Regions from separate parts of the Dactylosporangium sp. NPDC051484 genome, predicted to be linked through region 2. Evidence: riboswitches for the same ligand, from Rfam matches in the RefSeq annotation. Region 2 holds a riboswitch; each other region holds the start of a gene.
What was found. A riboswitch is a leader RNA that binds a small molecule or an ion and turns the genes downstream of it on or off. The one in region 2 is predicted to bind cyclic di-AMP.

Region 1 (8,137 bases), on a different contig from region 2:
CGCTGGTGTTCTCCACCCTCACCCACGTCAACATCCGCGACCGCAACCTGTTCCTCCCGCCCCGCGTCCAGGCCGCGCTGTCCACGATGATCCGCGCCAACCTCGACCTCATGGTCGTGGTGATCTGGATGCTGGTCCTGGTGCTGGCCATCGTCGTCAAGTACGGCGATCGGCTGTTCGGCTGAAGACAACGATCGAGGTCTCCGGCGTCTGGCATCGGCCGAGAGGCACCAGATACCGGAGACCTCGCGCCTGCCTGACGGTGACGAGGCGACACGGCCTGACTGACGCGCGGTGGGTGGTGCCTGCCCCCGGGACGTCGGCGACGACCGTGCTGACCGGCGACGCGAACGTCTCCGGTCAGGCTCGGTTGTCCAGGGCGTCCGCACGCTCACCGGTGCCGGTCGGCGGCGGCTCGGCCGGTCCATGCTCGCCTCGTCCGCGCCTGGGCCAGAACGCCAATGCCGCGGCCACGCCGATCGCGACGACCATCAGGACGACGGGCAGCAGCGAGGCCACCACACCTGTCGCCTCGAACCGCAGCGCCGCCGCGACTACTGTCGGTGATCCCGCTGCCGGCGTACCGCTGTGCAGCGCGGTGTGCGCGCCGGCCGGCGCGATCGCGACGATCTGGGCCACACCGGCGGCGACAGCCACCACAATGGCGATCAAGGTACTCCGGACGATTCGTCCCCACAGTTGCGCAGCCAACCTCGCCGCCTTCCTCGCCATTCGACCAAGCTACTACGCTGCATAGTCACCAGACGCAGGGCAAAGGTTCCTGTGAGGCACACCGCTTTTCTCGCCCGTCGATCCATACCCCTTGCCCCGCGAGCGGGTCAGCCGGGTCGGCGGTAGCCGGTGATGGGCCGACCATCGAGTTTGGCCATGCGCACGTGGTCGCCGGTGGTGGGGGCATGCACCATCCAGCCGCCGCCGACGTAGAGGCCCACGTGGTGCAGGTCGCTGAAGAAGAACACCAGGTCGCCGGGGCGCAGGTCGGCGCGGGAGACGGCCTTGGTGTCATCCCACTGCCACTTGGTGTAGTGGCGCAGCGTGACCCCCGCGGCGGCCCAGGCGGTGAGGGTCAGGCCGGAACAGTCGTAGCCTCTCGGGCCGGACGCACCCCAGATGTAAGGCTTGCCGATGAGCTCGCAGGCCTTCTTCGCCGCGGTACCGCCGGGGCCGCCGAGGTATTCGACAGGGCAGGCGACGGGCTTCAGGGTGCCGGTGGCGCCGCTACTGCCGTACACCTGCTGGCGCAGCCTCTGCAGCTCGGCGATCTTGCCCTCGATCTGGGTCTTCTTCGCCGCGAGTTCGGCGTCCTGTTTGGTCTGCTCGGCGATGAGCGTATCCAGGGCCTGCTTGTCACCGGCGAGCTTGTCCCGGGTCTCGGCGACGCCCTGGATCTGGGCGCGTTCGTAGCGGGCGATCGCGTTGACCGTCGCGAGCTGGTCGAGCATGTCGGTCGGGGTGGTGCCGGCCAGCAGCACCTGCAGGGTGGTGACCCGGCCGGTCTTGTACTGGCGGACCGCGATGTCGCTGACCTTGTCCATCGCCGCGTCGACCTGCGCCTGCAGAGGTTGCAGCTGCTGCTGCAGCGCCTCGGCCTTGGCCCGGTTGTCCTTGAGCTGGGCGTGGACCTGGTTGTACTGCTCGATGGTGGGCTCGAGCTGGTTCCACATGTCGTCGATCTGCTTTTCCAGCTCCGCCGGCGTCGGTTCGGCCCGCGCCGCCCCGGTGCCGGCCAACAACACCGCGACCGCGGCGATGAGCGCGACGACGGAACGCGACAGCACCCGGCTGGACAGCCGTCTGGGGATTACTGTGTTGTGCGCGGCGTGGACACGGCAGGACGGCACGTGCGGGCAGGCTCCTTCTTCCGTCGGCCGCCTGCCGCGTGAGCTGACGGGTTTCGGGCGGGAAGCTCGCCCGACCGCGGATCGCTCAGAACCCCGGGAGGTCGCGATGGGTCCCCGGCTCGGCATCGACTCGGCGACGCCGGACATCCGCACCGACCGGAGGTGATCGGCGCCGGAGCCCGGCCGTAGCAGACCTTACGCACTGCCCCCAGCGCACACAAGTGCGTCTCCTACGATACGTAGGAGGACACCGTCGTCGATGACCTGCGCCCCGTGTGTCTCGCGCGGCCCTTCTGTGCGGTGAGGGTGGCGGCGCCCAGGAGGCTGAGGACCATCATGCTGGGCGCCGCCGTGCCCGGCCGTGTCCCCGAGCCACCAGGGTTCGGCCAGGACGTCTCGCCGAGTTGCTCGCCGGCGTCAGCGGAACTGGACGAAGACCGGGTTCGAGTAGAACCACAGGTCGTCCCACGGCGATTCCTTGCCGTCGGCGAGTGGCTCGGCCTCGTCGGTGCTGGTGCCGCGGACGCGGGCGTACACGTCGGTCTCGACGTTGCGCAGGGTGTGCTTGATGACGTAGTCCTTGCCCTGCTTGCGCCAGTCGCGGGGGCCGAACCGGGCGACCACCTTGGTGGTGGGGTTGGTGTCGGCGTCGAGGTTGGCGGACGGGCCGGTGACCTGGCCGACGATCAGGTCGACGCGGCGGACCTGCGGCCGGTCCCCGTGGTGGTTCGTGCCGTCCAGCGGACGGAACTTGATCTCGATCTCCACGTCGGAGCGGTTACGCCGGCTCAGCACGATGGTCTCACCCATCGCGGCGTTCTTGCCCTGGCCGCTGGCGGTGAGGTCGAGGCTGGTGATCAGGTCACCGGTGGTGACCCAGATCCGGCCGTTGCGCAGGCCGTCCATGATGTCGCCGTAGTCCTGCCGGGCGAGCACGTAGGTCTTGCTGTACTCCCCGGGCCAGAAGTCGGCGCCACCGCGGGTCCAGTGCACGTGCGAGTCGGAGGTGGCGGTGATCCACCACCGGCGTCCCTCGCCGAGCAGCGAGTCCCACAGGCCGCCGACGCGGGCGGTCATCTGGTCGTAGCCGCCGTGCGTCGGGTAGTTGCCGTAGGCGCCACGCGCACCGCCGTTGAGCGGAGCGGCCTGGTGACCGGGAGAGCCCTCGAAGCCGACGTAGATGTCGGGTGCGACGTTGTTGCCGTTGCGGAACTCGTGCGGGGTGTCCTGACCCCACACGCCCAAGCCGGTGGCCGACCGGGAGGCGTGGTGCGCGATCACCAGGGGCTTCTGTCGCAGACCCTTGGCGTAGCTGAGGAACTCGACCATCTTCGCCTCGGTGTTCCGGCTCGGGTCCGCCGGGAACGGGTCATTCTTGGCGAACTTGCTCTCCAGGTCGTAGAGCATCTTCGCCTCGTCGTCGTGACGCGGGATCATCAGCGTGTGGTGGTCCATCGCCGGCGCGTCGAACTCCATGCCCCAGAACTGCAGCACCTCGGGCACGAGCCGGCGGGACAGCAGCAGGTCGGGGTACGCCTGCTCCAGGTTCACCTTCGAGTGCGTCGGTCCACCGTGGTCCGTGCACATCGCCCACGTCAGGCCGAAGTTCTTTGCCATGATCGCGTTGGTGACGATCGGGTACACCGCGTCGGCACCCTTGGTGAACTTCGGCGGGTTCGTCTTCGTGTCGTAGTCGCCGCTGTACTCCGAGTGGATGTGGTGGTCACCGGCCCGCCACACCCGGCTGCCGCCACCACCACCGCGGTTGCCCGCCTCCGGGCCGTTGTCCTGCGCCCATGCCGCGTTCGCACCGACCAGCGGGCTCGCCGCCGCCAGGGTCGCTCCAACACCGGCGTACTTCACCAACTGGCGGCGCGAGAGCCTCGAGCGCTCAGCTTCTTCGATCTTCTCGTCCTTCAAGGACCTCACCTCGACTCCTCGGCCAGCACGTTCTACTAGGGAGTCTCGTAGTGCCGACCGAATACCCGGTGAACGAAGTCCGTCATGATCCAAAACAACGACCTCCGTCCGCTTGAAGCCCAGTTGCCGGCGGCCGCCTGACCGGTCGCCGCTTCAGTGCCGGGGACCCGGGGGGAATCCCGCAGCGCCCAGTGCGCGAACAGGCCAGGCGACCGTTGCCGGACGCCCTGTAGCCAGGCCCGCGCTCGGGCTTCGCTGCGTCTGAGTCGCTTGTACTTCCACCTCGCCCAACGCATCAGCCCCGCAGGGCCGGATTGATCTCCTCTGCAAGGTCAGCGAGGTTGCCGGTCGTGCGTCGATGCAGCCGTCAGGACGCGACCTTACGGCTCATATCCGTCAGCTTCCCCGGGGCCGCCGCGGGCAGAAACCCGGTCCGGGCCTTCCCACGACTCTTGTCCCATGCCTTCCGGGGACCAAACGCGTACCCACAGAACGTGAACGTCACCTGGTCGTAGTCCAAGCGACGCCGATCGTCCTTGCAATACACAATGCGCGTCTTGTCCGGGTGCAACCGCAACCCGATGCCCGCGAACCGACAACCGATCACCTGGCGCACCCGGTGCGCTTGGCGTTCGGTCACGCAGTGGACCACCACATCATCCGCGAACCGCTCGAACCCGATCCCGGGAAGCTCCCGGCTCATCCAGGTGTCGAAGCCGTAGTGCAGGAAGACGTTAGCGATCAACGGGGAGATCGGACCGGCCTGCGGCGTTCCCTTCGTCCGGTGGGTCAGGGTTCCGTCGGGCATCCGCATCGGCGCCTCGAGCCAGCGCTCCACATACAGCATGACCCATGGGTTGTCCGGGGCCAGTCGGGTATCGCGGCTAGCGCTTCGATCCCCTCGGCAACATCCCGGTACGCGGTGGTCCGGGAGCCGCCCGGCTCCCGGGCAGGGACTTGTCCTCGTTGTTGCGGAACCACACCAGCACCAGCAGCGCTTGGTGGCAGCAGGTCAGCGCCCGGGTTCCGCGGCGGGTGCGGCGTTCGGTGGCCGGCAGGCGCGACACGTAGTGGACCAGTTCCTCGGCGCGGCAGAGGACGGCACGACAGGCACCACGGACGAAGTCCTCATCTGTCGAGGGCTTCGCCCAGCTTCCAGCACTGTCCGACGTGGACGGTATGCCCGTGGCGGCCGCATCCCGACGGCATGCTCACTGAAATAGCATCAATCGGGAATCCACACCGGCGGCCCATGGGAACAGCGATTGCTTGTTCCCGCCGTGCGGAGCATTCGGCGGACATGCCGCCCGACCGTGCGCAGCGTTGCCGAAAGACGGCCACGATACACCGGTGGCCGTATATTGCCGCCGACCATTCGAGGCGTTGCCGGGCCGGCGGGCCGGCGCAGCTGTGGCGGGTGCGGCTTTCCCCGGACGAGCGTGGATGCGCGACGACGCTTCGGGACAGGGCCGGGCCGCCCGTCACCGTCCACGTGACGCGGCTCGGGACCGCAGTCGTTTGCCGCAGGGCTGCTCTCGGAACGTCGCGCCTGGTCAGGTCGTGCCTGGTCAGGCGGCGTGACCGGCGGAGGCGGCGAGGGCGGCACCGGCCCCTGCGCCGATCCGCCACGCTGGTCGATGACCGCCGGCGGGGTGTCACCGCGCAGACGGCGCAGCTTCTCGGCGTGCCGCCTGGCCAGGCCCCATTCCCGATGCCGAGCATGCTCCCGGCGGAACTGCTCATTCGCCGGACAATAACGACGCGACCTGGTTCGGTCGCGCATGGCAGCCAACTCCGTCCTCGAAAACAATCCCAGCTGCCCCATGGATGTAATTATCCCAGAACCCAACCGAACCCGCCGCCCCGAACGGCAGTCCACCATGAGGCGATCTCAACGAAAATGGCCGCGAAAGCAGGATGACACGCCCGGATCGTCTACATTGGACAACGATGGGCGGGCATGGAGCCCTCGGCGAGACCTACGCGGTTCCCGCTGACGGACACCGGCGACCGGGACGTCGCCGCGACGGACGCCGCGGGCCGGGCGCCGGGCCGGAGGACGGGCGGGAGGACGGGAGGACGGGAGGACGGGCGTGACCAAAGCCGCCCGGCCCAGCTGTGCCGGGAACCCGGGGAAATCGACTTAATTTAGTTCCGTGGAAAGTTGACATGCATATCGACGCACGGCGACGATCGATGCATGACCGGACCCGGGCGACTCTTCTCGCCCCGACACATCGCCTTCACGAGGCGACGCGTCATCGACAACATGTTGTCGGTGTCCATGCAGTGTCGTTGATCGACACTGCTTCTCCGGTGCGGTGATTTCCGGTCTTACCGCGCCATCTTCACAATCGTACGGCCGCATGAGCGCCGTAACGATGCCGTTCGCGTGCCCGAACGCAGATTCTAGGAGAAATCGCGATGGCAACAGGCAGCCTCACCGCACTTTCCGTCCGTAAGGTCACCGCCCGTATCGGGGCCGAAATCAGCGGCGTGAACATCGGCGACGAGCTGGACGGGGAGACCGTCGCCGCGATCCGCACCGCGCTGAATGAGCACAAGGCGCTCGTGTTCAAAGACGTCGACCTCGACGACGCCGGCCAGGAGCGCTTCGCCCGCTACTTCGGCGAGCTCACCACCGCCCATCCGACGGTGCCCTCGGAGCCGGGTGCGCCCAACGTGCTGCCGGTCGACAGCGAGCGGGGCCGGGCGAACCACTGGCACACGGACGTCACCTTCGTGGTCAGCCCGCCGCAGGTCAGCACGCTGCGCAGCATCGTGCTGCCGCCGTACGGCGGCGAGACGCTGATCGCCAACGCGGCCGCGGCCTACCGGGACCTCCCGGAGCCGCTGCGCGCGTTCGCCGAGACGCTGTGGGCGGTGCACACCAACGACTACGACTACGCCGTGGCGCCGGAGTCGCTGGACGAGAGCGCGCGGCAGCGCCGGGCGCAGTTCACCTCCATCGGCTACGAGACGGTGCACCCCGTCGTGCGCGTGCACCCGCTCACCGGCGAGCGGGGGCTGTTCATCGGCGGTTTCACCAGCCGGATCGTCGGGCTCTCCAGCGCCGAGTCGCGCGACATTCTCCGGCTGCTGCAGTCGTATGTCACGCGACCCGAGAACGTGCTGCGGTGGCGGTGGTCGCTGCGTGAACTCGTCATCTTCGACAACCGCATCACGCAGCATTATGCGATCGACAACTACGACGATCTTCCGCGCCGCCTGAATCGTGTCACGGTCGCCGGTGAAATCCCGGTCGGCGTACACGGCAAGGCGAGCTACTCCATTTCCGGCGACGCTTCGCACTACACGCCGGCCATCTCTCTCCCGGCCGTCGCGTGACGGCCGGCACGAACAGGACACAGAAGATGAGTCTGCGAAACGAACGGGGCCGGCCCGCGGCCGGGGCGCTGGCGATCCTCGCCGTCGTGGCGGCGGCCGCGCTGTCGGCGTGCGGCTCGGCCGAGGCCAGCGGCAGCGAGCCCGATGCCTCGGGCGTCACCACCCTGCGGTACCAGGGCTGGGCCAACCAGGTCACGCTGCCGGAGGTGGCCGAGCACCTCGGCTACTTCGGCGGCAAGGTGAAGCTCAAGTGGGTCGGCAACACCATCAGCGGGCCCCAGGACATCCAGTCCGCGGCCACCGGCGAGACCGAGTTCGGGGGCGCGTTCGGCGGCGCCGTGGAGAAGCTCGTCAGCTCCGGCGCCGGCATCAAGGCGGTGATCAACTACTACGGCAGCGACAACAAGGAGTTCACCGCCTACTACGTGCTGGCCGGCAGCCCGTTGAAGGACGTCAAGGACCTGATCGGCAAGAAGGTCGGCGTGAACACGCTCGGCGGGCAGAACGAGGCGGACATCTTCAACGTGCTGCACAAGGCCGGGCTGTCCCCGGCGGACGCCAAGAAGGTCGAGCTGGTGACGCTGCCGCCGCCCAACGCCGAGGACGCGCTGCGCAAGGGCCAGATCGACGCCGTCGCGCTGTCCGGGCAGTTCCGGCAGCGGGCCGAGGCGGCCGGCGGGCTGCGGCCGCTGTTCACGCAGGTGGACCTGTACGGGCCGTTCAACGGCGGGCAGTACGTGTTCCGCAACGAGTTCATCAAGAAGAACCCGGCGGCGGTACGCGCCTTCGTCGACGGCGTCGGCAAGGCGATCGAGTGGGAGCGCGCGACGCCGCGCGACGAGGTCATCGCCACGTTCACGAAGATCCTCGAGGGGCGGGCCCGGCCCAACGAGACGACGGCGACGCTGAAGTACTGGCAGAGCGTCGGCGTGCCGTCCAACCACGGCTACATCGTCGACGGCGACTTCGCGCTGTGGCAGGACTGGCTGCTCACCACCGGGTCGGTG
Region 2 (5,705 bases):
AAACCCCACAGCGACTTCGACGGCCGGTCACCCGTAGCGGGTGACCGGCCTTGGCTGTTCGACCTTTCGCCGTTCGGCCTCGAGTGCTCGGCACCATGTTCCTGGCCCGTGTTCTTGGCACCGCGGACCCGGCAGGGCCGGGGCCGCCCTTCAGGCAGGCCCGGCCCGTTGTCTCACGGGAGGAACGGCCGCGCGTTGCACGGACCGGAGTCATCTACCTCCGTCGCGTCATGCGGAAGGGCGAACGCGGCCGGAACCACCGCGGCGGCCGCGCGGTTCGGGAGATCGTGTCCAGTCATGTGCCGACAACGGCGGTTGTTGCCGCGTGCCTGGCCTGCCGCTCTCGTCGTTGCCGCCGGGCTGGTCGAACATCGGGCGATCACGCCGCGTGAGCGCCGGGCAGCCGAACGGGCGACCGGAACCACGACCGCGGCGCCGCCCGGGTCCGGCTCGACGCCGGGGCGCTCCGAGCGCGCCACCACGGGCGTCGACCGGCACGCATGGTAAGCACGAAATCACCGTCTGGTTCACGTTCGACGACGGCCTCGTCAACGGCGTCAAGGGGGCGGCTCGCACTGCGGGCGCGCCGAACCGAAGGCAGTGACCTCGTCGCGGTGCCGCATGACGGTGGACTCGCGGTGCGTCTCCGGCGCACTGTGAGCATTACGGTGCGGAGAGTTGCGCGCGGGCCAGCCGGGTTTCTCAATCCGGGGCGCGCGGAGTTCGGCTACGGCGCGAGTGTTCTCGTCCGACCGACGAACTTCCAAGGGCGCCAATGTCACGCAAAAAGGGTTCTCGATCAGTGACAGCCAGTTCAAGCTCCAGGTCGATGGCATGGCCGGTCGGCCGAGTTGCGTGATTGTCGGCACCGGCTCGCCTACCATTTTTGTAGCGCTGGCATCGCGTTCCGTCGCCGGCGAGAGATGGCACCAGATCGCGTGTTCGCGCGGTAACGCGCTGCTCACGGTGGCCGTCGACGGGGTCAAGCCGGGACGGACCGCGATTCCTTCGTCACCGTCGAATTGGTGATGTATACGTCACGCAAATTGCACGACTTTCGGAACAAAACGGACAACAATCAATCACCCACTTGAACCTGGGAACCCGCCCCGCTTAACGTGAATTCCCGTCGGCTGGATGTCCGCGCCCGCCACGGGCGCGCCAGGCGGCACCGCCGAGTCGATATCCGAGCCGGGGACCCACGCGTCAACCCGGGGTGAATCCGCGAACTTGTGCGCGGTAGGGCGACCTTCCCGCCCGAACCCGTCAGCTAACCCGGTAGGCGGCCATGGAAGAAGGAGTAACTCCTCGGTGGAGACCCATCTGAGGTGGACGAGGCGGCCCCACCGTCTGGCACGGCTCCTCGTCGCCATCCTCGGCGGTCTGTCGCTCGCCGTCGGTATCACGGGGCTCGCGCATGCGGAGCCGACCCCGGGCGAGATCGAGAAACAGATCGACGACAAGTGGAACCAGATCGAGCCGGTGGTCGAGCAGCACAACCAGCTCAAGATCGAGCTCGCCACCAACAAGACCAAGCAGAGCAAACTCGAGGCCCAGATCGCGCCGCTGCGCCAGCAGGTCGACGCCGCCTTCGACAAGGTGAGCGCGTTCGCCGTGATGCAGTACAAGACCGGGCGCGTCTCCAAGCTCGACGCGATGCTCACGACCGGCTCGCCCGACACGTTCATCAACCAGCTGACGATGCTCAACATGCTGGCCAAGGACGAGCAGGCGCGGATCAAGGACGTAGTCACGGCCAAGCGGCAGTATGACGCGCAGAAAACGCCGCTCGACGAGCTGGTCGCCAAACAGGCCGAGCAGGAGGCCGCGCTGGCGCAGCAGGAGCAGCAGATCAACGCCGACATCAAAAACCTCAACGACATGCGCACCAAGGCATACGGGACGTCCGGCACGACCGGAAACCTGCGGCCGGTCGCCTGCCCGTTCGAGTACACCGGCGGCCCGGGCGCGAAGGCGGCCCAGGTGGCGTGCGCGCAGATCGGCAAGAGGTATGTGTGGGCGACCGAGGGGCCGAACACGTTCGACTGCTCCGGCCTGACGTTGTACGCCTGGAAGCAGGCCGGCTACACGCTGCGGCACTACACCAACTGGCAGTACCAGGACACCAAGCGCGTGTCGCGGAGCGATCTGCAGGCCGGTGACCTGGTCTTCTTCTTCAGCGACCTGCACCACGTCGGCATGTACGTCGGCGGCGGCTGGATGGTCCACGCACCGAACCCCAGCGCACCCGTGCAGATGAAGAAGATCGATATGGCACCGATATCCGGCTACGGCCGGGTGGCATGAGGGGGGCGGGCCGCGAGCCCGCCCTTTTCACATGGTGGGCCAGGTCCGCCAGTTCTGCCACGAGCGGCTCGGAGTGGGACCGCGCTGCCCCTGGTAGCGCGAGCCGTAGACCGTCGAGCCGTATGGGTGCTCGGACGGCGACGAGAGCCGGAAGATGCACAGCTGGCCGATCTTCATCCCCGGCCAGAGCCGGATCGGCAGGTTGGCCACGTTGGACAGCTCCAGCGTCACGTGGCCGGAGAAGCCGGGGTCGATGAAGCCCGCCGTCGAGTGTGTCAGCAGCCCCAGCCGCCCGAGGCTGGACTTGCCCTCCAGCCGCCCGGCGAGCTGGTCCCCGAGCGTGATCACCTCGAGCGTGGAGGCCAGCACGAACTCGCCGGGGTGCAGCACGAACGGCTCGCCGTCGCCGACCTCGACCATGGACGTGAGGTCGTCCTGCTGGATCGCAGGGTCGATGTGCGTATACAGGTGGTTGTTGAACACTCGGAACCACCGGTCGAGCCGTACGTCGATGCTGGACGGCTGCACCAGCGCTTGATCGAACGGCTCGAGACACAACTGGCCGCCCTCGAGCTCCTTGCACAGGTCACGGTCGGATAGCAACACCCTCTGAGGTTACGGTGTTGCCTCATCCGCCGCCGCGGCGGTCGCTTCGAGGACCGCCCCCATGATTCTCGTCACCAGCTCGATCTCCTCCGGCGCGAACCGGCCGAAGGCCGCCCGTAGGTGCACGCCGAGCGGGGCGAAGAACGCCGCCGCAAGCTCCTGGGCCGGCGGCTGGATGTCCAGGTTGATCCGGCGCCGGTCGGCGGTGTCGGGCCGCCGCTCGACGTGTCCGGCGCGCTCGAGGCGAGCCAGCAGTGCGGTGGTCGCCGCCGGGCTGAGCGAGAGCCGCCGCGCGAGCTCACCGGCGGTCAGCGGCTCCCCGTCCTGCGCCGCCCGCCAGATGTGCGCGACCGCGTTCATGTCGGTGCGATGCAACCCGTGAGCCCGCGTGAACACGTCGACGAACCGGTCGGCCTCCACATTGAAGCGCCGCAGAAGGTCGATCAACTCGTCGGCCGACGTCACCGCTTCAGTTTGCCTCGTTCGGGCAATTCGCCGACAATCGAACACACGTACGAGTACATTGGGCACATGGCATCGTGGGCTGATTTCGCCGCGGCCGAGCCCGAGCTGGCGACGGCCATCCGCACCCTGGTCTGCCAATACGGCCCAGGCCTCGGCTACCTGGCCACCGTCCGCCCCGACGGCGGCCCGCGCATCCACCCCGTCTCCCCGGTCATCACCGACGAGGGCCTGTATTGCTTCGTCCTCGCCTCCCCAAAGCGCCACGACCTGGACCGCGACGGCCGCTACTCGCTGCACAGCTTCCCGTCCACGGACTCCGACGACGAGGCATACCTGTCGGGCCGCGCGACCCCCGTCACCGACGAGCCCCTGACAGCCCGCCTGGCCACAACGATGCGCGCCGCCCCAGCGGTCGACTGGCGCCTGTATGAGCTGACCGTGGACGTCGCGATGCTCGTCCGCCATGAGACCCCGACAACCTCGACCCACACCGTCTGGAAGGACCGCCCCACCCACGCCACGAAGGCAAAACAGAATGATCCGTGCACGAACGCCGTGGATTCGGTACAGTAGGCGTCGCTCGCGGGTGTAGTTCAATGGCAGAACATCAGCTTCCCAAGCTGACAGTGAGGGTTCGATTCCCTTCACCCGCTCCACGACGAAGGCCCTGGTCAGGACAGATGTCCCGCCAGGGCTGTTCGCTTGTCAGAACACTCGGAAGCGGCGTCGTGCCATTTGCGGCCGTTTGCCCCACTGTCAGCTGTCCGTATGACACTGACGGCGTCTGGGGTGCCATTACGACAGGTTCCGCAAGATCACTCCAGGCCGCTCAGGTCGGGTCCGCGTCGCCCGTACTCGGTGAGCTACGTGAGGCGAGCGGCAGGATCACGGGCGGGAGTTGACCTTGGGCAATCTTGGCAGTAAGAAAAGCCGGTGCCGAGCACTGTGTACGAGATGTGTAACTGCTTCGATGTCGCCTGCGCCCCCTGTCAGAGCGTGCTGTCGCCCTGTAGCAGCGTGCTCGGGCTGGGCCGGCTGAGCGCGTTGCTGTTCGTTGTGGCGCCGCACCGCCTCGGTGTGCCGTCCCGGCCGTCTTCGGCGGGCCGGTTGGGCGTTCGGGCGATCCGTGGGTATCAGCGCTGGCTCTCGCCCCGGCTGCCCGTCCGGTGCCGGTATTCGCCGTCGTGCAGCGCGTACGGGCTGACTGTGGTGGACCGCTTCGGGCTGGTGACCGGCGGCAGACTGGCTGCGGCCCGGATCGCGCGGTGCCGATGTGATGTGCCGATGGGTACCGTCGACGAGCCGCCGGTAGGGCGCTGACCATCCAGCACGGCGCTGGGCGCCACCGCCACGCCGAGGAGCTGCACCGGGGCCTGTCGCTGGTGCAGCGTGGCTCGGCCGACCCCGGTCGTGACGACGGCGGGGAGCAGTCCGAGCAGTGAAAACCCGCGCAGCCGGGAGCCGGTCGAGGCCGCGGAGCCGGGTTACGGGAAGCTTCGCGAACTGCGAACGTGAAACCCGTGAGGTCGAACGCGCTCGAGGGGCGATGGCGCGGTGCATCGCCGAGACGCATACCGTCGAGGAAGGGATCGAGGCATGAGCGGTCGCAGCGATTGGAACGAACTGCGTAGCCAGCGCATGGCCGAGCCGGGTGCGATCGAGGGGCGGGCGGTCCGGGAGCTTCGCGAGCGGCGCGGTTGGAGTCAGACCGAATTGGCCGATGCCGCCTCGATGACGCAGTCCGCCGTAGCGCGCTTCGAGGCCGGCGGCACCGTGCCGACCTTTCCGGTTCTCGAGCGCTTGGCGCGAGCGTTCGATGTGGCGTTGGCCGTTGGGTTCCAGGCCAGACCCGACGCGGCGTGACCGCTGCGGTGTGCCATTAGCGTGCCATTAAGGCGGGATCGTCGAGGCCGCTCCAGGCCCGCTCGGGCGACGACGCCACGCCTCGCACCTTGGCCGGTCGACCTGTCTTGTACGGTTCCCAAGCTGCCAGTGAGGGTTCGATTCCCTTCACCCGCTCCAACGCTAAGGCCCTGGTCAGGGCAGCAGTCCAGCCAGGGCCTCGTGCATGTCGGCCAACTCGACACCACCCGTGTGCCATTAGTGGGCCATAGCGGCGACTGTCAGCTGTGCCGCTGACGCTGGCGGCGTCTGGGTGCCATCGCGACACTGTTGGGGGTCGCCCGTCCGGCGATGCATTGGCGCGCCTCGGTGAGCGCCGCGATGACCTGGTCCAGGGCCTCGGCGTCAAGGAGTGCCCCGTATTGGTCAGCGTGCGGTAGGACGCGCAGGTCAACGGCGGCACCGTCCCGGTCCTGCTTGACCAT
Region 3 (8,137 bases), on a different contig from region 2:
GGTCCCGAGGTGGTAGACGCTGTCGTACTTGGCCAGCCAGCCGAACCAGATCTTCTCGTTGCGCTCGAAGTTCACGTCCTGGTCGAGGTTCGCCTCGTACCACACCTTGCGCACGTCGACGTTGCCGTCGAGCACCATGCGGCGCACGTTGTCCGGGTGCAGGGTGCCGTAGACCTGGCCGAGATAGGTGCCGTATGAGAAGCCGTAGTAGTTGATCTGCTTCGCGCCCAGCGCCTTGCGGATCGACTCCATGTCGTTGACCGAGTCGACGGTGCTCATGTGGTCGAGCAGCGCGCCGCCGGCCTTGCCGCAGTCCTTGGCGTAGTTCTTGGACCGGTTCAGCCAGGTGTTCTCGATGCTCTTGTTCCACGGGATGTACTCGGGCCGCGGGCCGTTGAAGTAGTCGTCGTCGCAGTGCAATGCCGGCACGCTGGAGCCGACGCCGCGCGGGTCGAAGCCGATCCAGTCGTAGGCGGCGCCCGCGCCGTTGGGCACGTACCCGCCCAGGACCGGCAGCGTCAGCCCGGACCCGCCGGGGCCGCCCGGGTTGACCAGCATGACGCCCTGGTAGTCCTTGTCGGCGACCTTGTGCTTGATGCGCGAGACCGCGATCTGGATCTTCTGCCCGTTGGGCTTGCTGTAGTCCAGGGGCACGGTGAGCAGGCCGCACTCGCCGCCGCGGCGCTGCAGGCCGGGGCTCGCGCACTGGCCCCACGGGATCGGGGCGGGACTGTAGCCATCCCTCCCGGGCGCGGCGAGGGCGCCCGAGGCCGGCGCGACGGCCGCGAGCGTGGCCGCGGCGGTGAAGAGGGCCAGCCCCTTCACGGTCCTGTTTCTCACGACAACCCTCCCAAATTTGCCCGGATGAGAATGTCCGGACAAGTGATTCGGGCCAACCAATGTCACGCAGATGCTTTCGGTCAGGGGGGCCGCGCGGAAGCCGTAAAACCCTTTCCCTCACCCCAGAAAACCCGTGTCGCGCGTCGAATCGACTCCGGTACAACGGTGTGATGCTGCGCAAGTACCCCCGGACGCCCCATCTGCAGGGTTCGAGACTGCAGCCGGGGGACCACGACCTGGCGCAGGTCGCCTTCGCCGAGCTGGCCGGCCGTCTCCTGGTCGTGGAGGAGAAGCTCGACGGGGCCAACGCCGCCATCAGCTTCGATGCCGACGGCGGGCTGCTGCTGCAGTCGCGCGGCCATTACCTGACCGGCGGCCCGCGGGAGAAGCAGTTCGCCCCGTTCAAGGCGTGGGCGGCCGGGGTGCGTCATCAGCTGTGGCCGGTGCTGCGAGACCGATTCATCGTGTACGGCGAATGGCTCTACGCCAAGCACACGGTCTTCTACGACGCGCTGGCGCATCACTTCTGCGAGTTCGACGTGTACGACCGCCGATCCGGGGTGTTCCTGTCCACGCCGCGCCGCCGCGAGCTGCTGGCCGGCCTGGGTATCGCGTCCGTGCCGGTGCTGCACGAGGGCTCTTTCGCCGACCTCGCCGCGCTCACCAGGCTCGTCGGCCCGTCGACCTGCCGTACCGGCGGCTGGCGGGAGGCCTTGCGGGAGGCGGCGGTCGCCGGCGGCGCCGACCCCGACCAGGTCGTGCGCGAGACCGACATGTCCGAGGACATGGAGGGCCTGTACCTCAAGCTCGAGGACGAGGACGCGGTGCTCGGCCGCTACAAGTGGGTCCGGCCCAGCTTCCACACGGCGATCCTCGACTCCGGCAGCCACTGGCAGGACCGGCCGATCGTGGCCAATCGGGTCCGGGCGTGAACGCGTTCGTGCGGCTCTGCCCGGCGCCGCCGTCCTGGGTCGTGCGCTGGGACGAGCTGCGTGAGCTCGATCCGGAGGCGGACGCGCACGCCAGCCGGACCGTGGCGGCCCTCGCCGGGCTGGACCACTGGCGGGGCCGCCCGCCGGCCGAGCGGGCGAGGCTGTTCGCCGCCGCCCTGCTCGTGGGCGGCAGCGACCCTGGCTCGGCCCGGCGCGGTGAGCTCGCAGCCCGGCGGCGGCTGTGGGAGATGGGCGTGCCGATCGCCTGGCGCGAGCACGTGTGTGCGCTCGTGCGCCACCGAGGGCTGCCGTTCGGCGCGCTGGAGCGCCCGGACCTCGACCGCGTCGCGTTCCGGGTCAGCCTGCTGGCCCGCAACGACGACCTCGCGTTGCTGGCGAGCGCCGACGTCCTCGCGCGGGGCGGATCCGGCGCCGGGGCGCTGCTCGACGAGGTCGCGCTCTTCATGGAGTACACCCGGGAAATCGGCTGCCTCGACGGACCGCGCGCCTTCGCCTCGGACCATGCGCGGTTCGAATATTTCCGTACCCCGGGTCGAGACCCCGGCTACGCGGCGTTCGACGACACGCGCTGCACGGTGACCGTGATGTCCGGGCTGCCGGGCTCGGGCAAGGACCACTGGATCGCGGCCAACCGGCCCGGGGTGCCGGTGGTCGGCCTCGATGACCTGCGCGACGAGCTCGGCGTGCGGCCGGCGGGCGACCAGGGCCCGGTGATCGCGGCGGCGTACGCGCGCGCCCGCGAGCACCTGCGCGCGGCCACGCCGTACGTCTGGAACGCGACGAACGTGACCCGGGCGCTGCGCTCGCGGTGCATCGGGCTGGCCGCCGGCTACGGCGCGCGGGTCGAGGTGGTGAGCGTGGAGGCGCCGCCGGACGTGGTGCACCGGCGCAACCGGGCGCGCTCCCGCCGGGTGCCGGCCGCGGTGATCGACCGGCTGGCCGGGCGCTGGGAGCTGCCCGACCCGACCGAGGCGCACGAGGTGCGCTGGGTGCTCAACGAGTAGTCGTGCGCGGCCGCCGCGTCGCCTGGCGCGACGGTTTCATGTCACCGTCACGCGGTGGTCACCCAGGGTTGATGACGGAGCGGGGTGCGGTCCCTGGCGGGCTGTGACAGGGTTGGGCCGTGGCGCTGATCCCGAACACGCCGAGCAGCGAGCCCTTGCCGCTGCACCGCGCGGCCCGCATCGAGGACGCGATCCACAACGTCCTCGAGCGGCGGCTGCGCCGGCGCGGATGGAAGGTCGCGGTCACCGCCTACACGGGCTACGGCGCCTGCGCCACCGCCGAGCGCCCCGGGTGGGTCCGGGTGCTAGGCCGCGTGCTGCTGGCCCGGATCGACCCCAAGCCGGCCAAGCGGCTCAAGAAGCTGCGCGGCTGGCGCTCGTTCACCGCGGTGTCGGTCGGTGACGCCCCGGTGCGCATCGAGGCCGGCGGCCGGACCTGTGAGGTGCGCTGCGACCGCGGCGGGTTCATCGACGTCGTCGTCGAGGCCGACCTCGCGCCCGGCTGGGCGTCCGTCACGCTGCAGAGCGAGGACAGCGCCGCCGTCGAGGCGCCGATCCGGATGATCGACCCCGGCACCCGCTTCGGCATCATCTCCGACGTCGACGACACAGTCATGGTCACCACGCTGCCGCGCCCGCTGCTCGCCGCGTGGAACACGTTCGTGCTCGACGAGCACGCCCGCGCCTCGGTGCCGGGCATGGCGGTGCTGTACGAGCGGCTGGTCAACGCCAACCCGGGCGCGCCGGTCTTCTACCTGTCGACCGGCGCCTGGAACGTGGCCGCGACGCTGACCCGGTTCCTCTCCCGGCACCTGTATCCAGCCGGGCCGCTGCTGCTGACCGACTGGGGCCCGCAGCCGGACCGGTTCTTCCGCAGCGGCCAGGCGCACAAGCGAGCGTCGCTGGCCCGCCTCGCCGAGGAGTTCCCGGACATTCGCTGGCTGCTGGTCGGCGACGACGGGCAGCACGATCCGGAGATCTACGCCGAGTTCGCCGCCGAGCACCCCGACAGCGTGGCCGCTGTGGCGATCCGGCACCTCTCGCCGACCCAGGCGGTGCTGGCCGGCGCGTTCCCGGGGGTGGCCGGCGGCTCCAAGCGGGTCCCGCTCAACGATCGGCGTTGGCTGGGCGCCCCCGACGGCGCCGGCCTGTGGCGACTTCTGCGGGACACGGAGATCCTCTGAGCCGCGCCGGATGGACCTGTCACCTCGCGGAAACGGCCGGTCGACGGTTGCCCTGCCGACCGGCCGCCCGCGAACGTGAGGATCACAGGATCGAGAGGTGTACGTGGTTCGTATGGTCGCTGGAGGGGTCTCCGGCGACGCCCGAGTAGTGGTGCCACCCGACCGTCGGCGTCCACACCTGCTTGAACCAGATGACGTACATGACGCCGAGGCGGTCGGCGTTCTTCACGAAGTACGTCGCCAGGGTGGTGCCGTAGGTGTAGTCGTCGCCGGTGGCCACCCCGCCGAAGCCGGGTTTGGTCTGCACCGAGAAGTCGCAGGCGCGGCCCTTCGGGTGCTCATACGGCCCGCTCGGGCGGTAGCAGGACACGAACCGCTTGAAGCCGTCCTTCTGCGCCTCCTGCATCGCGTGCAGCGTGCGCGGAGTGAGGCAGCCGCTGGTCGTGGGGTCCTTGACGCTGCACGACTCCTTGGGCAGCGACCCGTTGGCGTTACGCGGCACCGGGTTGGCGAGCGGCAGGTTGGCGGTGACGAAGCCCCTGCTCGGCCCACCGGCCTGCGCGAGCGCTTTCTCCGCGTCCTTCTTCTGCTGCTCGATGATGCGCTTCTGCTCCTGCTGCGTGGCGATCTCGCCATCGAGCGCCTTCTTCTGCGCGGCCTGGTCGTCCCGCAGCTGCTTGGCCTGGTGCAGCAGGTTGTTGTTGTGGTGTGCGATCTCGTTGATGGAGCCGGCCCGCTCGGCGAAGCTGTCCGGGGTCTTCGCGTCCATCAGCGCGGCGAACGTGGTGAGGGGGCCGGTGCGGTATGCCGCCGCGGCGATCGCGGCCACCTGATCCTGAATCACCGCCAGCCGCGCCTCGGTCGCCTGCAGTTGTGCGGCGAGCTCACCCTGATGCTTGACCGAGGCGTTCAGCAGATCATTGGCCTCGGACCACTTGCGGCTCGTGCTCTCGAGGACGGAGTTGAGCGTCGGGTTGGCGCTGGAGCCCTCGTCGCCGGTGTCGCCGCCGGGCTCGGCCGCGGCGGGCGTGGCGGCGAGCCCCCCGAGCACGATTGCCGCCAGCAGCGCGATGAACGTGCGCCGGTATGGATGTCGCGGTGACATCTGGTTCGTCGTTCCTTCCGTCGGCCGCCGACCGAGTTAGCTGACGGGTTCGGGACGGAACGACCCCTACCACCCTTCCGAGGAAGGGCGGATTCACCCCAACGTTACCGTGGGTCCCCGGCTCGCCACGGTGCGGCGATTGGGCGGCAGCCCCGCCCGGCACCGGGGGCGGTGCCCTCGTGGACGTGACCGTGGGTCACTGTACCTCGGCCAGTCCCGGGCTTGGGGTCGGCGTCGGCGTTCAGTTTCCGCTGCCGTACGGACGCGTGAGGATCTCGAGGTAGTGCCCGCTAGGGTCCTCCCAGTAGACGCCTCGACCGCCGTCGCGGGTGTTGATCTCGCCCGGCCGGTGCCGGGCCGGATCGGCCCAGTACGACAGGCCGCGGGCGCGGATTCGACCGAAGACCACGTCGAACTCGCTCTCGCTGACCAGAAACGCGTAGTGCTGCGGGTGGACCGGTCCGAGATCGTCGGCGAAGTCGAGGGAGACGTCGTTGTCGACCTGCAAGGTCAAGAACCGGCCGAAGGGTGCCGGCTTGTCGAGCCCCAGAATCTCGGCGAAGAACTCCGCCGACTCCTGCTTGTCGCGGACCGACACGATGGTGTGATTCAGTTGGACGGCCATACCCCTATAGTCCGCCCTTGCCAGTGGGCGGACCACTGGTACGCAAGGTGAAGTCGGTGGCCACCGAAGCTCCGCCGCGGCGGGCCGGACGCGGACAGCCGAGCTACTCGGCGTGTGCCCGGACGAAGAGGCCGATCCCGTCCAGCAGCCGGGCCAGGCCGAACTCGAACAGCTTGTCCAGGTCGAAGTCGAAGAGCGGGACTTCGTCCACCACCTCGGCGGCTACGGGGCGTGCTTCACCGTGCCCAACCCGGGCGACCTCGGCCACTGGTTCCTCATGTACAACGCCTCCGGCGGCCGGAGCGCGGCGGGACGGCCAAGGCCAGCCTGAGCTTCACCGCCGCGGACCAGTACCACCGCCTCGGGCGTGTGGAGCAGCAGCGGGTCCTCGCCGAGCGGATGGCCGGCGCCGGCTGGCGGGTGCCCGCCCTGCTCGCCACCATGCCGGACGCCCCGGATTTCTACTTCGACTCGATCTGTCAGGTGCGCGTCGATCGCTGGTCGCGCGGGCGGGTGTGCTGCTCGGCGACGCCGGCTACTGCGGGTCGCCGCTGGCCGGTCTCGGCACCAGCATGAGCCTGGTCGGGGCGTACGTGCTGGCCGGCGAACTAGCCGCCGCGGGCCGGGCGGAGGCGGCCTTCGCGGCCTACCAGGAGCAGATGGCGGCGTACGTGGCCAGCGGCATGCAACTGCCGCCCGGGGGCATGCGGGCCTTCGCGCCCAGGACCGCTGAGGTCCTTCGCTCCACCCGCCGACGGACGCCTTGATCACGGAGTGCTCATGTACCCCCTGGTACACGAGCGCTCCGTGATCAAGGCGCATCGTCGCCGCGGCCGGCTACGGGACCGGGTCGTGGGTGCCCTGCGGCGTCGACGGGTTGCAGCGGCGGATGCGGGCGGCGGTGAGGCGGGAGCCGACGACCAGCCCGTATCGCCGTACCGCTTCCAGCCCGTAGTTGCTGCATGTCGGAACCTGCCGGCAGCGCGTCGGCAGGTGCGTCGACAGCCAGCGCTGATAGCCGCGGATGGCCGCCATGCCGGCGCGGCCCGGCAGGCTGGCGTCGCGCCGTGGTCTTCTCGTCGGCGTCGTGATCGCCAGCGCACCGAGCAGCAACGAACTCAGCATGAACGGGTTGCAATCGCAGCCGTCGCAGCCGTCACAACCGTCGAAGCCGTCGCAGCCGCAATCCGGCACGTCGTTCCACCAGCGCCGTCGGCTGGGCCGCATCTCGTCCGATTCCACGAGCGGCATTGTGTTGGCGCGTCGCGGCAATGATCAAGCCTGTTGTCGACAGTCTGTCGATGAGCGGGCCTGACTCGATGCGGGTGTGGCCGGTGACGACTCACCCGGCCAATGCGGCCGCCTGCAGTGCCGCCACATACCGGTCGCCGGCCGCGTCCGTGAGATCGGCGGCGAACACGGCCACCACGTGCTCGCCAGGCGCCAGGTCGGCGTACAACCGCTGCCAAGCCACCAGGTTCGGGTGCTCGACGTCGGTGCACGCCTGTGCCGGGGCCAGCAGCCCGATGACCCGCTCCAGGTCGTCGCGGCCGAGGCGATACGACCCCGATCCGCCGACGTGTTCGCAGACCGTGGCGAGCACCGCCGCCGGGAGCCGGTTCTCCGCGCTACCGACCCGCGCGAACGACGGCCCGTCGGCGCCGTCACGGGCGATGCCGAACGCCGCGGGAGGTCGCCAACCAGGAATGGCGGCCTCGAACCGGTCACGCGCGGCGGCGATGGCCTCGACAGTCTCCCAGCGCTCGGTCACCGGATCATCATCCGCGGTCGTAGCGGCTCCGGGCAACGGGTTCCGGGCATATCGAGAATTTCCTGATCAGCCCTTGCTGGAGGCCGGCCGGCCGATCGCCATGAGCTCGGACACGGTGACGAACCGGAAGCCGCGCTGGCGCAGCCCGGTGAACATCGCGCCGAGTTGGCTGAGCGCGACATACCGGTTGGCGGAGCCGACATCGTGGGCCAGGATGATCTGACCGGGACGGGCGTTCTCGACGATGTCCTGCGCCTGCCCGGGCGGGTTCTTGACGTACAGGTCCTCGTTCATCTTCTTCGACCACAGCACCAGGCTGTAACCGGCCTTGTTGGCCGCCATGAGCGTGGACCCGCCGATGTGCCCATACGGCGGGCGGAAGAGCTTCGGCTCACGTCCCGTCACCGCTCGAATGGTGTCGTGTGCCCGGGCCAACTGGTTGTTGATGGTCGGCGCGTCCAATCTCGCCAGGTCGGGGTGCGACCACGTGTGGTTGCCGACTTCATGCCGGTCCAGCCGGCCGCGCAGCAGGTCGCCGTGGGCCGTCACGTTCTGCCCGACGAGGAAGAACGTCGCCGGTACCTGGTGGTGATCGAGCACGTCCAGCACCTCGGAGGTCCACTTCGGACCCGGCCCGTCGTCGAAGGTGAACGCC

Region 1: it holds a riboswitch for cyclic di-AMP, as region 2 does, so the genes downstream of both, AB0367_RS04120 (NlpC/P60 family protein) here and AB0367_RS38365 (NlpC/P60 family protein) in region 2, are expected to answer to the same signal.
Region 3: it holds a riboswitch for cyclic di-AMP, as region 2 does, so the genes downstream of both, AB0367_RS22595 (hypothetical protein) here and AB0367_RS38365 (NlpC/P60 family protein) in region 2, are expected to answer to the same signal.

What each region holds. Positions count from the first base shown of each region.
Region 1 is NZ_JBFAZX010000002.1:28,649-36,785, forward strand. Features, by position in the region: gene AB0367_RS04110 (vitamin K epoxide reductase family protein) at 1-185, shown strand, start outside; gene AB0367_RS04115 (hypothetical protein) at 361-672, opposite strand; gene AB0367_RS04120 (NlpC/P60 family protein) at 840-1,862, opposite strand; cyclic di-AMP (ydaO/yuaA leader) riboswitch at 1,875-2,008, opposite strand; gene AB0367_RS04125 (phosphoesterase) at 2,280-3,791, opposite strand; gene AB0367_RS04130 (reverse transcriptase domain-containing protein) at 4,150-4,620, opposite strand; partial or broken gene AB0367_RS04135 (IS5/IS1182 family transposase) at 4,665-4,858, opposite strand; gene AB0367_RS04140 (TauD/TfdA family dioxygenase) at 6,207-7,130, shown strand; gene AB0367_RS04145 (ABC transporter substrate-binding protein) at 7,157-8,137, shown strand, end outside.
Region 2 is NZ_JBFAZX010000072.1:167-5,871, forward strand. Features, by position in the region: gene AB0367_RS38360 (hypothetical protein) at 739-1,029, shown strand; cyclic di-AMP (ydaO/yuaA leader) riboswitch at 1,163-1,300, shown strand; gene AB0367_RS38365 (NlpC/P60 family protein) at 1,312-2,307, shown strand; gene dcd (dCTP deaminase) at 2,335-2,913, opposite strand; gene AB0367_RS38375 (MarR family transcriptional regulator) at 2,923-3,378, opposite strand; gene AB0367_RS38380 (pyridoxamine 5'-phosphate oxidase) at 3,445-3,951, shown strand; tRNA gene AB0367_RS38385 (tRNA-Gly) at 3,961-4,034, shown strand; gene yidD (membrane protein insertion efficiency factor YidD) at 4,333-4,698, shown strand; gene AB0367_RS38395 (helix-turn-helix transcriptional regulator) at 4,975-5,241, shown strand; gene AB0367_RS38400 (hypothetical protein) at 5,502-5,705, opposite strand, start outside.
Region 3 is NZ_JBFAZX010000013.1:170,212-178,348, forward strand. Features, by position in the region: gene AB0367_RS22575 (alpha/beta hydrolase) at 1-840, opposite strand, end outside; gene AB0367_RS22580 (RNA ligase family protein) at 1,011-1,772, shown strand; gene AB0367_RS22585 (AAA family ATPase) at 1,769-2,797, shown strand; gene AB0367_RS22590 (phosphatase domain-containing protein) at 2,917-3,981, shown strand; gene AB0367_RS22595 (hypothetical protein) at 4,064-5,086, opposite strand; cyclic di-AMP (ydaO/yuaA leader) riboswitch at 5,096-5,242, opposite strand; gene AB0367_RS22600 (VOC family protein) at 5,328-5,711, opposite strand; gene AB0367_RS22605 (hypothetical protein) at 6,081-6,287, shown strand; gene AB0367_RS22610 (hypothetical protein) at 6,284-6,478, shown strand; gene yidD (membrane protein insertion efficiency factor YidD) at 6,549-6,953, opposite strand; gene AB0367_RS22620 (hypothetical protein) at 7,054-7,482, opposite strand; gene AB0367_RS22625 (polysaccharide deacetylase family protein) at 7,549-8,137, opposite strand, start outside.